Regions from separate parts of the Microbacterium sp. Y547 genome, predicted to be linked through region 2. Evidence: predicted binding sites of a transcription regulator. Region 2 holds the regulator's gene; the other holds the start of a gene.
What was found. The regulator HrcA, encoded in region 2, represses chaperone genes, less so after heat shock. The targets are predictions, from matches to a motif close to TTNGCACTCGNNNNNNNCGAGTGCNAA.
Positions count from the first base shown of each region.

Region 1: a site for HrcA is predicted at 1,264-1,290, ahead of groES (co-chaperone GroES). Genes of this name have one in related genera too.

Region 1 is NZ_JBYHFN010000001.1:395,502-402,635, reverse strand. Features, by position in the region: gene AC25Y0_RS02045 (class I SAM-dependent methyltransferase) at 49-1,236, opposite strand; gene groES (co-chaperone GroES) at 1,372-1,668, shown strand; gene rarD (EamA family transporter RarD) at 1,885-2,829, shown strand; gene AC25Y0_RS02030 (ABC transporter substrate-binding protein) at 3,011-4,276, shown strand; gene AC25Y0_RS02025 (ABC transporter ATP-binding protein) at 4,712-5,476, opposite strand; gene AC25Y0_RS02020 (ABC transporter ATP-binding protein) at 5,482-6,480, opposite strand; gene AC25Y0_RS02015 (branched-chain amino acid ABC transporter permease) at 6,470-7,134, opposite strand, start outside.
Region 2 is NZ_JBYHFN010000002.1:413,042-420,175, forward strand. Features, by position in the region: gene AC25Y0_RS05020 (PhoH family protein) at 1-350, opposite strand, end outside; gene AC25Y0_RS05025 (HIT domain-containing protein) at 403-750, opposite strand; gene AC25Y0_RS05030 (16S rRNA (uracil(1498)-N(3))-methyltransferase) at 774-1,529, opposite strand; gene dnaJ (molecular chaperone DnaJ) at 1,533-2,642, opposite strand; gene hrcA (heat-inducible transcriptional repressor HrcA) at 2,695-3,735, opposite strand; gene hemW (radical SAM family heme chaperone HemW) at 3,816-5,033, opposite strand; gene AC25Y0_RS05050 (DUF1990 domain-containing protein) at 5,036-5,686, opposite strand; gene lepA (translation elongation factor 4) at 5,697-7,134, opposite strand, start outside.

The sequences.
Region 1 (7,134 bases), on a different contig from region 2:
ACGGGCCGCGCCGGGGTGTCGGGCACAGACCCGGCTGCTGCGCAGTGCTCAGAGCCGGTCGGCGAGGAGGGCGACGCGGCGGGTGCCGATGCGTGTGAGGAACAGCGTTGCGGCGGCGTCACCGCGCAGCTTGAGCGACCGACGCAGCACGGCCGGGTCGACGTCGACGCCGCGCTTCTTGATCTCGAGCCGGCCGATGCCGCGTTCACGCAGCGCCGCGCCGAGCTTGCGCACATCGGCGGGCAGCTCTTCGCGCACCCGGAACGTCGAGACGAAGGGCGAGGTGAGTGGTGAATCCGAGGTGAGATACGCGATGTGCTCGTCGAGCATGCCGGCATCCAGCGAACGGGCGACGTCGCCGATCAGGCGCGCGCGGATGACCGCTCCGTCGGGCTCGTGCAGGTACTCCCCGAGCGGCCGCGCCGGCTCATCGGCGGCATCGGCCCCGGCCGTCAGCTCATGCGCCGCGTCGCCGCGCATCACGAGCGCGGAGCGACGGATGCCGGGGCGCGCGAGCGCCCCCGACCACAGCACCAGCTCGATCGTCGATCCGTCGGCGCTGACCCACTGAGCCTCGACACCGGCAGGGATCATGTCGCGGTCGAGCCCCGGTCCGAGCTTGACCCCGGCGGGCATTCGCTCGGCCAGCGCGAAGACCCACTCGAGAGACGGCGACCAGTCCTCGGGCCGAGTGCGGGTCGTCTCGGTGCGGCCGGCTGTCCGGCGCGCGGGGTCGAGCCACACGGCATCCGTCGTGGCGAGATCGAACGTCTCGGCGGTGCCGTGTGCGACCGTCACGTCGTCGCCGAACGGTGCGAGGTTGTATGCGGCGATCGCGGCGGTGATCTCATCCGCGTCGACCGCCGACACCCGCAGCCCCAGGCCCGCGAATCCGAGCGCGTCCCCGCCGATGCCGCAGCCGAGATCGGCGACCCGCGTCAGACCCGCCTCGCGGAACCGAGCGGCATGGCGCACCGCGACGGGCAGTCGCGTCGCCTGCTCGAGGCCCGCCCGCGTGAACAGCATCCGCTCAGCGAGATCACCGAACTTGGCGCGCGCTCGCTCGCGCAGGCGCGCCTGCGAGACGACGGCCGAGACGAGGTCGGGGGCGTGCCCGGCACGGCGCAGGCGCGTGACGGTGCGGGCGACGTCATCGGTCGAGTGCGCGGCGGGCAGCTCGTCGAGCAGCCGCATCCCCTCGGGGGTGAGCAGCGCGGTGAGCTCAGCCGTGTTCACCCCGCCAGCCTAGGCTGAGACATCGAGCTGGCACTCACGTTGCGCGAGTGCTAGCGCTTTGCCTAGACTTGCGTTAGCACTCTCGCTGTGCGGGTGCTAACGAGTCTTCAGTCTCAAGGAAAGAAGAGGTAGACCGTGTCGGTTTCCATCAAGCCGCTCGAGGACCGCATCGTCATCAAGCAGGTCGAGGCCGAGCAGACCACGTCCAGCGGTCTGGTCATCCCTGACACCGCCAAGGAGAAGCCCCAGGAGGGCGAGGTCGTGGCGGTCGGCCCCGGCCGTATCGACGACAACGGCAACCGTATTCCGCTCGACGTCGCTGTCGGCGACCGTGTGATCTACAGCAAGTACGGCGGCACCGAGGTCAAGTTCGGCGGGGACGACCTGCTCGTTCTGTCGGCGCGCGACGTCCTCGCGGTCGTCGTCCGCTGAGAACCCCGCCTCACTGAGGCGATACGAAGGACTCGGATGCTCCGGCATCCGAGTCCTTCGTCGTTTTCCGGACGGTGCCGAGCCGGGGCTGTGGGCCGCGCTCACACACCGGCCGTCGCGGTGTTCCGCCGGCCCTAGGGTGGACTGGTGACCCGAGACCTGCCCGCCGCCGAGCCCGCTGACGTGACGGGCGGTGACCTCGGTGAAGCCGCCGTCATCACGGGCGGCGTACCGATCCCGGTCCGACGCAGTGCGGCCGAGCGTGAACGCCTTCTCGGTGGGATCTACGGCTTCGCGGCGTACCTGTGGTGGGGCTTTCTGCCGCTGTACTTCGTCTTGCTCGTTCCGACCGGTCCCTGGGAGATCGTCGCCTGGCGCATCGTGCTGTCGCTGATCTTCTGCGTGCTGCTGCTGTCGGTGACGCGCACATGGGGGCGGTTGGCGCGACTGTTCCGCCAGCCCAAGGTGCTCGGGCTCACCGCCCTCGCAGCCGTGTTCATCTACGTCAACTGGCAGGTCTTCATCATCGGGGCGCTGTCGGGCCACGTGATCGAGACGAGCCTCGGCTACTTCATCAACCCGATCGCCACCGTCCTGCTCGGGGTGCTCGTGCTGCACGAGAGGCTGCGCATCACGCAGTGGGTCGCGATCGGAATCGCCGGGGCGGCAGTCGTCGTCATCATCGTGGGATACGGTTCCGTGCCGTGGATCGCGCTGACGCTCGCGGCATCGTTCAGCCTCTACGGCCTGGTGAAGAAGAAGGTCGGTCCGGCGGTCGACGCCGTCAGCGGACTGACGCTCGAGACCTTGTGGCTCATGCCGATCGCGACGGTCATCTTGATCGTGGTCGCGACGACGACCGGTCTCACCTACGGCGCGAACGGCGCCGGACACACCGTGCTTCTGAGTCTTGCGGGGATCGTCACGGCCGTGCCGCTGCTGCTCTTCGCCGCAGGAACGCGCCGCACGTCTCTCACGGTGATCGGACTGCTGCAGTTCATCACCCCCTTCCTGCAGTTCATCTCGGGGGCGTGGATCCTCGGTGAGCCGATGCCTCTCGAACGATGGATCGGTTTCGCGCTCGTGTGGGTGGCGCTCGCCGTGCTCATGGCGGATTCGGTCCTGCACGTGCGCCGATCGCGGCGCCAGCGCGTGCGCTGACCGGGGCAGCACCCCGCGACGCGAGGCGGAATCCGCGGAATACCGGGGCCTGCGGCAGCCGATCGCGCTTCCGTTATAGATCGTTAACGAATGGCAACACTGCGGCGCCCATTGCGCCGTTAGGTTATGACCATTGGGACGGCACCCGAGCCGAGCCCCGTCACCCACAACAAGGAGAAACATGAGCGTCTTCACCCGCTCGCGCAAGTCCGCCATTCTCGGCGGCATCGCGCTCGCCGGTGCCAGTGCACTCGTTCTCGCCGGCTGCGCCGGCGGAGGAACGGGTGGCGACAGCACCGAATCACCCAACACGTCGGAAGAGCGTGACCTCACGCTCAGCATCGGAACCGTGCTGCCCCAGACCGGTGCGCTCGCGTTCCTCGGCCCGCCGGAAGAGGCCGGCGTCGGCCTCGCCGTCGCAGAGATCAACGAAGCAGCCAAGGGCATCACTGTCGATGTCGAGTACGGCGACTCGGGCGACCCCGACAACAAGGCCTACGAGACCACCGTCCCGCGCCTCCTCGGCAACGGCGTTCAGGCGATCATCGGTGCTGCGGCATCGGGCGTCACCAAGCTCTTCCTCGACCAGGCAGTCGGTGCCGGCGTCATCACGTTCTCGCCCGCCAACACGTCGCCCGACTTCACGACGTGGGACGACAACGGCCTCTACTTCCGCACCGCTCCCAGCGACCTGCTGCAGGGCGAGGTGCTGGGCAACCTGATCGCCGAAGACGGCGCATCGACGCTCGGCATCATCTACCTCAACGACGCGTACGGCACGGGCCTCGAGGCCGCGCTGACCGAGACGTTCGAGGCCACGGGTGGCCAGGTTGTGGCATCCGAGTCCTACAACGCCGGTGACACGAACTTCTCGGCTCAGGTGTCGTCGATCCTCGCGCAGAACCCGGAGGCCATCGCGGTCATCGGCTTCGAAGAGACCGCGACGATCGCTCCGTCGTTCGTCAACAGCGGCTTCGACGGCTCGAAGTTCTACTTCGTCGACGGCAACACCTCGCAGTGGGGTGCTGACATGCCCGTGGACATCACCGGCTCGAAGGGCACGCAGCCCGGCCCGGTGCTCTCGGACGACTTCCAGGACCGCCTCATGGCGCAGTGGCAGGAGCAGGCCGGCGAGGAACTCGTCGACTTCAACTACGCCGGTGAGTCCTACGACGCCGTCGTGCTCCTGGCGCTCGCTGCTCTGGCCGCGAACTCGACGGACGCCGCTGAGATCGCTGCGAAGCTGCAGGAGGTCTCGGGTGGTTCGGGTGACGGCGAGAAGTGCGACACCTTCGCCGCATGCGCCGACATCATCCTCGCGGGTGGCGTCGCCGACTACGACGGCTACTCCGGTGGCGTCGCGTTCGACGAGGCCGGCGACCCGACCGAGGCATCGATCGGTGTCTTCGAATACCAGGAGGGCAACGAGCACGTTCGCATCAACTAATTGATGCGCTGAGCTCTTCAGCCACTCAGGGCCCCGGTTCCTCACGGAACCGGGGCCCTTCTCGTTGTGTGCCGGCTGCGAGGGGCGCTGCGGCCCCGCAGGATCCGCAGGTCTGGGCCAGCGGATCCCGCGCATGCTCAGGGATACGCGCCCGCAGGAGGGTGTCTGCAGCCCGGGGGAGTATGCCGAGGGTGCACGAGCGGTGTCGCATCGAGCTCAGAGGCACGCGCCCAGGAGAAGACGCACGCGCCCAGGAGAGTGCTCCGGGTTCGGCAGGGGGCACGGGGGCGGGGAAGCGCTGGGGCCAGGGAGAGGGACGCAGGCGCGCAGGGAAGAAGCCCGTGCTCGGGGGAGATGCCCGTACACGAGAAGCCCGTACACAAGAGAAGAGGGGTGGATGCCGCGGCATCCACCCCTCTTCTCTTTACGGCGAGATCAGTCCTGCCCGAGCGAACCCAGGTACAGGCCGATGACCTTCGGGTCATTCAGCAGCTCGCGGCCCGTGCCGTGATACGCATCGCGGCCCTGGTCCAGGACGTAGCCGCGGTCACAGATCTGCAGGCACCGACGGGCGTTCTGCTCGACCATGATCGTCGTCACACCCGCCTTGTTGATGTCCGAGACGCGGATGAACGCGTCGTCCTGGCGCACGGGTGACAGACCAGCCGACGGCTCATCGAGCAGCAGCACGGCGGGGTCCATCATGAGTGCGCGCGACATCGCGACCATCTGGCGCTCACCGCCCGAGAGCGAGCCCGCGCGCTGCTTGAGGCGCTTGCCCAGCTCCGCGAAGATCCCGGTCACGAACTCGAGCCGCTCGGCGTATGCCTTGGGGTTCTGGTAGAGCCCCATCTGCAGGTTCTCCTCGATGGACAGCGAGGGGAACACGTTGTTCGTCTGCGGCACGAAGCCCACACCACGCGACACGAGCTTGTCGGAGTTGAGCCCGATGATGCTCTCGCCGTTGACCGTGATCTCGCCGGCGCGAACCTTGACCATGCCGAAGATCGACTTCAGCAACGTCGACTTTCCGGCACCGTTGGGTCCGATGATGCCGATCAGCTCACCCTTGCGGGCGATCAGGTTGGCACCGTTGATGATGTTGATGCCGGGGAGGTAACCCGCGTCGAGATCCTTGACCTCCACGACGATGCGGTCGCTCTTGGCAGCCTCGCCCGCGGGGGCTCCGGCCGTCGTCATCTTGGTCACTTGTTCTCCTCCTCGGCTTCGGCGATCGACTCGGCCTCGGCCTGCTCGATGTCCTCGAGCATCTCGATTGCGGAGGTGTTCAGTTCACCTTCGATGCGCCCGGTCACGATGCCGAGGTCGACGTCCTGGTGGGCGCCGAGGTACGCGTCGATGACCGCCTTGTTCTGCATCACGCTGTCCGGCGGCCCCTCGGCCACGACACGGCCTTCGGCCATGACGACGACCCAGTCGGCGATGTGCCGCACCATGTGCATATCGTGCTCGACGAAGAGCACGGTCATCCCGAGCTCCTTGAGGTCGAGGATGTGCTCAAGCAGCGACTCGGTCAACGCGGGGTTCACACCGGCCATCGGCTCGTCGAGCATGACGAGCGTCGGGTCGTTCATGAGGGCCCGCGCCATTTCGAGCAGCTTGCGCTGACCGCCCGACAGCGACGCCGCGTAGTCCGAGGACTTCGCGTCGAGCTTGAAGCGCTTGAGCAGGCTCCGCGCCTTGCCCTCGATCTCGGTCTCCTGCTTGCGCCAGACCGCCGGGATCATGCTCGTCCAGAAGCGCTCGCCCTTCTGCTTCGAGGCGCCGAGCTTCATGTTCTCGAGCACCGTCAGCAGCGACAGCGCCTTGGTGAGCTGGAACGTGCGCACCTGACCCAAGCGTGCGACCTTGAACGACGGCACACCGGCCAGCTGAGTCCCGTCGAAGCTCCACGTGCCCGAGTTGGGCTTGTCGAACCCGCACAGCAGGTTGAACAGCGTCGTCTTGCCGGCACCGTTGGGTCCGATGAGCGCCGTGATGGCGTTCCGCGGAACCTCGAGGTGCTGCACGTCGACAGCCGTGAGGCCACCGAAACGGCGGGTCACATTGTCGATGATGAGGATCGGGTCGGTCTTGGCGACGCCGGGGACGGCCTCGCCCTTTGCGAGCCCGGTCGCCTTGGGACGACGGATGTTGCCCGTTGTGGGGGCGACACCGCCCTCGGGAGTGATGTTATTTGACAAAGGTCAACTCCCTCTTGTTGCCGAGGATGCCCTGCGGGCGGAATATGACGAGCAGCATCAGCGCGATGCCCACGAGGACGAAGCGCAGCGTGCCCGCTTGGATCGGCGAGATCGGCAGGATCCCGATCGACGCGAGCGCCGGAAGGACCCCATCGAGGAACGCCATGATCACCCAGAAGACGACGGCACCCAGCGCCGGCCCGAAGACCGTCGCCGCACCGCCGAGCAGCAGGATCGTCCAGATGAAGAACGTCAGGCTCGTCGTGTAGGTGGCGGGAACGACCGCCGACGGAAGCGCGAAGACCACGCCGCCGAGCGCACCGAAGATGCCACCGAGCACGAGCGCCTGCATCTTGTAGGCGAAGACGTTCTTACCGAGCGAGCGCACGGCGTCTTCGTCTTCACGGATCCCCTTGAGGACGCGACCCCACGGGCTGCGCATGACCGCCCACACGATGTAGACCGCGATCGCCAGCAGGATGACGCCGAACACGCGCACCCACAGGGCGTCAGCCGTGTAGGTCCACGGACCGAAGCCGTACGTTCCGGGCGGGAACGGGTTCGCCGCGCGGAAGCCCGCGTGGTACCCGCCGAGGCCGTCGGCCGAGTTGGTGACCGCGTCGAACGCCGTCGTCGTGAACAGCAGTCGCACGA
Region 2 (7,134 bases):
AAGACGATCGTGTTCTCATCGATCGCGTCGACGTACGCACGCTGCCCCGGCGTCTTGGGGCGGATGATTCTGCCGCGCGAGGACAGGATGGCCTCGCCGAGCACCTCGGACGGACGCGGTCCGCCTTCTGTGCGGAGGAGGCGGCTGGACGACGAGACATCGGCGGGTTCGAGACCCTGGCCGGCCTTGGTCATCTGGATCAGCTCGTCGACGAGGCTGCGGGCAGCGGCGACGGCGTCTGCGGCTCCGGTGAGGGTGATCTCGTTGCCGCGCACGAGAACGTCGACACCGGGGTGCTCGGTCTCGACGACCCGCAGCAGGCGGTCCTGCGGACCGAGCAGCTGCACCATCGCGACGCCGTCGACGTACACATGGTCAACGGTCGCTCCGTCAGGGGTGTCGTCAGGCACCGAGGCTCTCCTCTGACAGTCCGCCGCCGAGCACATGGGCGTGCACGTGGGAGACCGTCTGACCCGCACCGGGGCCCGTGTTGAAGATGAGTCGGAAGTCCCCGTCGGCGTGCTCGGCTGCGAGGGAGTTCGCGAGGCCGACGAGTTCGGCCAGCAGTGCGGGATCACCCGCGGCCAGCTCGACGACGTTCCGGTACTCCTCGGTCTTGGGGATCACGAGGAGGTGCACGGGCGCCTGCGGGGCGATGTCGCGGATCGCGAAGGCATTCTCGGTCTCGGCGATGATCTCGGAGGGGATCTCCCCGCGGAGGATCCGCGTGAAGATCGACGATTCGCTCATTCGGACAGTCTAATCGGCACCGGTCACCAGCGGCGGAGGGCGACACTCACGGCCGCGAGGGCTGCAGGCCCCGCCGTCGACGTGCGCAGCACCGTGCTTCCCAGACGCACGGCCCGGGCTCCGGCCTCGCGCAGCACGGCGAGCTCCACGGGCGCGATCCCGCCCTCGGGCCCGACGACGAGCAGCACGTCAGCGCCGTCGTGCCAGGGGTCCCCCGGTGCATCCGCGGGGCGGACGATGTCGGTGAGACGGTCCGTCGCGGACGGCTCGAGCACGAGCATGACGGATGCCGCGGCGCGGCCGATCAGCTGCTTCGTGGTCGTGAGCGGTTCGACCTCGGGAACCCACGGGCGATGGGCCTGCTTGGCGGCTTCGCGCACGATGGTGGCCCACCGCGCGCGGCCCTTCTCGGCCTTCTCGCCCCATCGAGACACACTGCGGGCGGCCTGCCAGGGCACGATCGCGTCGACGCCGAGCTCGGTCGCGGCCTGCACGGCGAGTTCGTCGCGGTCCCCCTTCGCGAGCGCCTGCACGAGCACGATGCGTGGGCGTGGCGCGGGCTCGTCGCGACGCGAGTCGACGCGCACGACGACTTCGCGCGGCGCGACCGACACGCACGACCCCGCGAGCCAGGCTCCGCGGCCGTCGCCCACCGTGACCTCTTCGCCGACGCGCACGCGCCGCACGGTCGCGGCATGGTGGGCTTCGGCGCCCGTCAGGGTGATCTCGTCACCCGACTGCGCCGCCGTCGGCTCGTCGAGCAGGAAGTGCAGTGGCATCGGTCACCCGTTCCGGAAGCGGTCCCGCAGCTTCGAGAAGAGCCCCTGGTGGTGTTCGGTGAGCTTGGGGCCGGGCGCCTTCGTGCGCTTGGCGAACTCCTCGATGAGCGCCCGTTCCTTGCCGTCCAGCCGGGTCGGGGTCAGCACGTGGACGCCGACGCGCAGATCGCCGCGCTGGGTGCCGCGCAGCGGCGTGATGCCGCGGCCCTTGATCGTCAGCACGTCGCCGGCCTGCACGCCGGGGCGGATCTCGAGCTCGACCGGCCCGTCAAGAGACTCGATGGTCGTCGTCGTGCCGAGGATCGCATCGGGCATCGACACGTCGAGCGTCGCGAGTAGATCATCGCCGTCACGACTGAACACGGGGTGCGGGGTCACGCTCACCTCGACGTAGAGGTCGCCGTTCGGACCGCCCGCCGGCCCGACCTCGCCCGAGCCCGGCAGCTGCAGGCGCAGGCCGGTCTCGACGCCGGCCGGGATGTCCAACGACACGGTGCGGCGAGAGCGCACGCGCCCCTGGCCCTGGCACGTCGCGCACGGGTAAGGGATCGTCGTGCCGTAGCCCTGGCAGACGTTGCACGGCTGCGTCGTGACGACGTTGCCGAGCAGGCTCCGCACCTGTCGCTGCACATTTCCCGAACCGTGGCAGATGTCGCACGTCACGGGCGACGTGCCCGGCTGGCAGCACGACCCTTCGCACGTGTCGCACAGCACCGCCGTGTCGACCTCGATGTCGCGGTGCACGCCGAAGACGACGTCGTTCAGTTCGAGTGTGACCCGCACGAGGGCATCCTGCCCGCGCTCGCGCCGCGAGCGGGGGCGACCGGAGCGCCCACCCCCGGCGGCGCCGAAGAACGTCTCGAAGATGTCGCCGAAGCCACCGAATCCGCCGGCGCCACCGAACGGCGTATCGCCGCCCCTGTCGTAGCGTGCACGCTGATCGGCGTCGCTCAGCACGTCGTAGGCGTGCGTCACCTCTTTGAAGCGCTCAGACGCCTCTTCGCCCGGATTGACGTCGGGGTGCAGCTCCCGGGCGAGACGGCGGTACGCCTTCTTGATCTCGTCGGTGGTGGCGTCGCGTCCGACGCCGAGGACTTCGTAGTGGTCAGCCACTGTCGCCTTCCCTCCGCGGCTCACCGCGGGGTCGTGTCATGCCGTCACCGCGTCAGCGGGCGGCTTCGTCTTCTTCGAGTAGTCGCGTGAGGTAGCGGGCGACCGCCCGCACCGCGGCGAGGTTGTTGGAGTAGTCCATGCGGGTCGGACCGAGCAGACCCACGCGCGCACGGGATCCGGTCGCGTCGTAGTCACTCGCGAGCACCGAGGCCTCGGTGAGCCCGAATGCTTCGTTTTCACGACCGATGCTCGCCGCGAGCCCATGCTCGTCGGCGACCATCTCGCTCATCAGGGTGAGCAGCGTCACCTGCTCCTCGATGGCCTGCAGCAGCGGGTAGATGCTGCCGCGGAAGTCGGTCTCGCGCCGGGCGAGGTTGGCCGAGCCCGCCATCACGAGCCGGTCCTGACGGAACCCGTCGAGTTCTTCGGCGACGATCTGCGCGATGGCGCTGATCGCGGTATCGCGCGACGACGTGCTCGCCGCGCGCACGGCGTCGTCATCGGTGAGGCGCTGCAGCCCGTCGCGGACGGGGCGGCCGACGACGAGGGCGGCGATCTCGGCACGGATGACGCCGAGCTCGACATCGTCGTACTCGTCTCCCACGTAGACGAGCCGCTGCGAGACGCGGCCCGTGTCGGTGACGAGGACGACGAGCATCCGTCCGCCGCCGATTTGGACCAGCTCGACGTGGGTGAGGGTCGCCCGCGCGAACGACGGGTATTGGACGATCGCGACCTGACCGGTCAGCTGTGTCAGGGCGCGCACCGAGCGGGACAGCACGTCGTCGAGGTCGCTCGAACCGTCGAGGAACGACGAGATGGCCGAGCGCTGTGCCAGGCTGAGCGGGCGGAGCTCTGCGAGGTGGTCCACGAAGACGCGGTAGCCCTTGTCGGTCGGAACGCGACCGGACGACGTGTGCGGAGCCGTGATCAGCTCTTCGTCTTCGAGTTGGGCCATGTCGTTGCGGATCGTCGCAGCCGACACGCCGAAGGCATGCCGTTCGACGATGGACTTGCTGCCGACCGGTTCATGGGTGTCGACATAGTCCTGCACGATCGCCCGCAGAACCTGCAGACCTCGTTCGCTGACCACTGCGACTCCTTCGAAAACGTCCGTGCTGGCACTCACCGCAAGAGAGTGCCAATTCTAGCGGACGCCCGGCCCACTCGACGTCATGACGTGAGGGCGCGCACGACGGCGTCAGCGAGCAGCCGGCCGCGCAGCGTCAGCACGATTCGTCCGGTGATCGCGGCGGCACCCTCGATGAGCCCGTCTGCGATGAGACCCGCCACGCCGGCGCGCGCCGACGGCGGCAGGTCGGCCAGGGGCATTCCCTCGCGGATGCGTGTGCGCAGCAGCACGGTCTCGAGTACCCGCGCGGCGGCATCCGGCGTCTCGCGGCCGGCGGCGGGGGAAAGGCCCGACGCGAGCCGCTGGGCGTAGGCGGCGGGGTGCTTGACGTTCCAGAAGCGGGTTCCCGCGATGTGGCTGTGCGCGCCGGGGCCGAAGCCCCACCAGTCGGTTCCCGACCAGTAGGCGAGGTTGTGGCGCGAGCGCTGGGCGACCGAGCGCGACCAGTTCGAGATCTCGTACCAGTCGTATCCCGCCTCGGCGAGCACTCTGTCGGCGAACTCGTACATGTCGGCCTGCAGATCGTCGTCGGGTGCGGGTACTTCGCCGCGACGGATCTGACGCGCGAGCTTCGTGCCGTCTTCAATGATGAGCGCGTACGCCGAGACATGGTCGGGCTGCAGCGCCGTGACCGCCTCGAGCGAGGCCCGCCAGTCATCGAGCGACTCCCCCGGTGCACCGTAGATGAGGTCAAGGCTCACGGCGAGGCCCGCGCGACGGGCGGCGGCCACCGCCGTCGCGACATTGCGCGGCTCGTGCGTGCGATCGAGCGCGGCGAGCACGTGCGGCACCGCGGACTGCATACCGATCGACAGTCGCGTGACGCCGGATGCCGCGAGCTCAGCCGCGACGGCATCTGTCACCGTGTCCGGATTGGCCTCGACGGTGATCTCGGCGTCGTCCGCGATGCCGAACGTGTCGCGGACGCCCGCGAGCATGCGCACCAGGTCGCCGGGCGGCAGCAGGGTAGGGGTCCCGCCGCCGAAGAAGACGGTCGCCGCGGGCCGCAGATCGCCGTGCTCGGCCAGGACGTTCCGCGCCAGCGCCACTTCCTGCAGCAGCGTGTCGGCGAACTCGTCCTGACGCGCCCCGCGCAGTTCGGTCGACGTGTAGGTGTTGAAATCGCAGTAGCCGCACCGCACGACGCAGAAGGGCACGTGCAGGTAAACGCCGAAGGGCGTGCTCTGATCGACGGCGGCGCCGGCCGGAAGGCGGCCGTCGGGCGGAGCGGGATCGCCGAGCGGAAGTGCGGAGCCCATCGTCAGGCGGGCGTCGTGTACAGCGGCGAGATCGCACGCAGGTAGCGCGTGAACAGCTCACGGCGGCGGCGCCGTGTCAGCGCGGGCACCAGACGGTACAGCGGGGAGACGGGGGCATCGAACGCGCGCACCGTGAACCACACTTCGTCGTTCTCGTGCCAGTCGATCATGAACGACTCTTCGCCGCTCACGACCGAACCGCCGACTGTGCCGAGCGCGAAGCCGACGCGGCGGGGCTCTTCGACGACGAAGATGACGCGCAGTTCGGCGTCGCCGTTCAGTCCCCTCACGCGCCCGTGCACCCGCACGCTGGTGCCGCTGGAGACGAACGGCGTGCCGTCGGCGTCGAACCGCTGCTCGGCATCGGTGCGGCTCGGCGCGATGGGGTTGCCCTCGGCGTCGAAGCCGACGCCCGAGTACATCGGCCCGGCGGCCGGGCGCACATCCCGCAGCGCAAGTCCTGCGCCGCGCTGCGCGCCCCACGAGAGCAGGGCTTCGCTCGCGCTGTGAAACCGCGCCTCGCCGCTGCCGATCCGCCAGGATTCCTCTGCCGGAATGCTGCGCTCGGGTGGGTAGCCCATGAGGTCGGGAGCCTGCGTGGCCCCGACGGCGGCGTAGTCGACGGTTCCGTCCCGAAAGGTTCCGCGGCGCATGAAGACCCGCCTACTTCGAAGTCTTCGCGTCGGTGTCGCCCGAGAGTGCGGCGATGAACGCCTCTTGCGGGACTTCGACTCGGCCGACCATCTTCATGCGCTTCTTGCCCTCTTTCTGCTTCTCGAGCAGCTTCCGCTTGCGGCTGATGTCACCGCCGTAGCACTTCGCAAGGACATCCTTGCGGATCGCGCGGATGTTCTCGCGGGCGATGATGCGTGCGCCGATGGCGGCCTGGATCGGCACCTCGAACTGCTGACGCGGAATGAGCTTGCGCAGCCGTTCGGTCATGAGGGTGCCGTACGCGTAGGCCTTGTCGCGGTGCACGATCGAGCTGAACGCGTCGACCTTCTCGCCCTGCAGCAGGATGTCGACCTTGACGAGGTCAGCGGTCTGAGAGCCCGCCGGCTCGTAGTCGAGGCTCGCGTAACCCTGCGTGCGGCTCTTGAGGTGGTCGAAGAAGTCGAACACGATCTCGCCGAGCGGCATGTTGTACCGCAGTTCGACGCGGTCCTCGCTCAGGTAGTCCATGCCCAGCAGGGTGCCGCGGCGGCCCTGGCACAGCTCCATGACGGTTCCGACGTAGTCCTTCGGCAGCAGGATGCCCACCTTGACGACGGGCTCGGTCACCTCGGCCACGCGGCCGTCGGGGTATTCGCTCGGGTTGGTCACGGTCACCGTTTCGCCCGTGTCGGTCGTGACCTCGTAGGTAACCGACGGGGCGGTGGTGATGAGGTCGAGGCCGAACTCGCGCGACAGTCGTTCGGTGATGATCTCGAGGTGCAGCAGACCCAGGAACCCGCAGCGGAAGCCGAAGCCCAGCGCGACCGAGGTCTCGGGCTCGTACTGCAGCGACGCGTCTGAGAGCTTGAGCTTGTCGAGGGCTTCACGCAGCTCTGCATAGTCGCTGCCGTCGATCGGGTAGACGCCCGAGAAGACCATGGGCTTCGGATCGGTGTAGCCCGGAAGCGCCTCGGTGGCGGGCTTGCGCAGGTTGGTGATCGTGTCACCGACCTTGGACTGGCGCACGTCCTTCACGCCCGTGATCAGGTAGCCGACCTCGCCGACGCCGAGTCCCCTGGAAGGGACCGGCTCGGGGCTCGAGACGCCGATCTCGAGAAGCTCGTGGGTCGCACGCGTCGACATCATCTGGATGCGCTCGCGCGGCTCGAGCTTGCCGTCGATCATGCGGACGTACGTCACGACGCCGCGGTACGAGTCGTATACGGAGTCGAAGATCATGGCGCGTGCCGGGGCGTCGGCGTTGCCCTGCGGCGGTGGGATCTGCTCGACGATGCGATCGAGGAGCGACTCGACGCCCATGCCGGTCTTGCCGCTCACGCGCAGGACGTCTTCGGGCCTGCCGCCGATCAGTCCCGCGATCTCTGCGGCGAACTTCTCAGGGTCGGCGGCGGGCAGGTCGATCTTGTTGAGCACGGGGATGATGTGC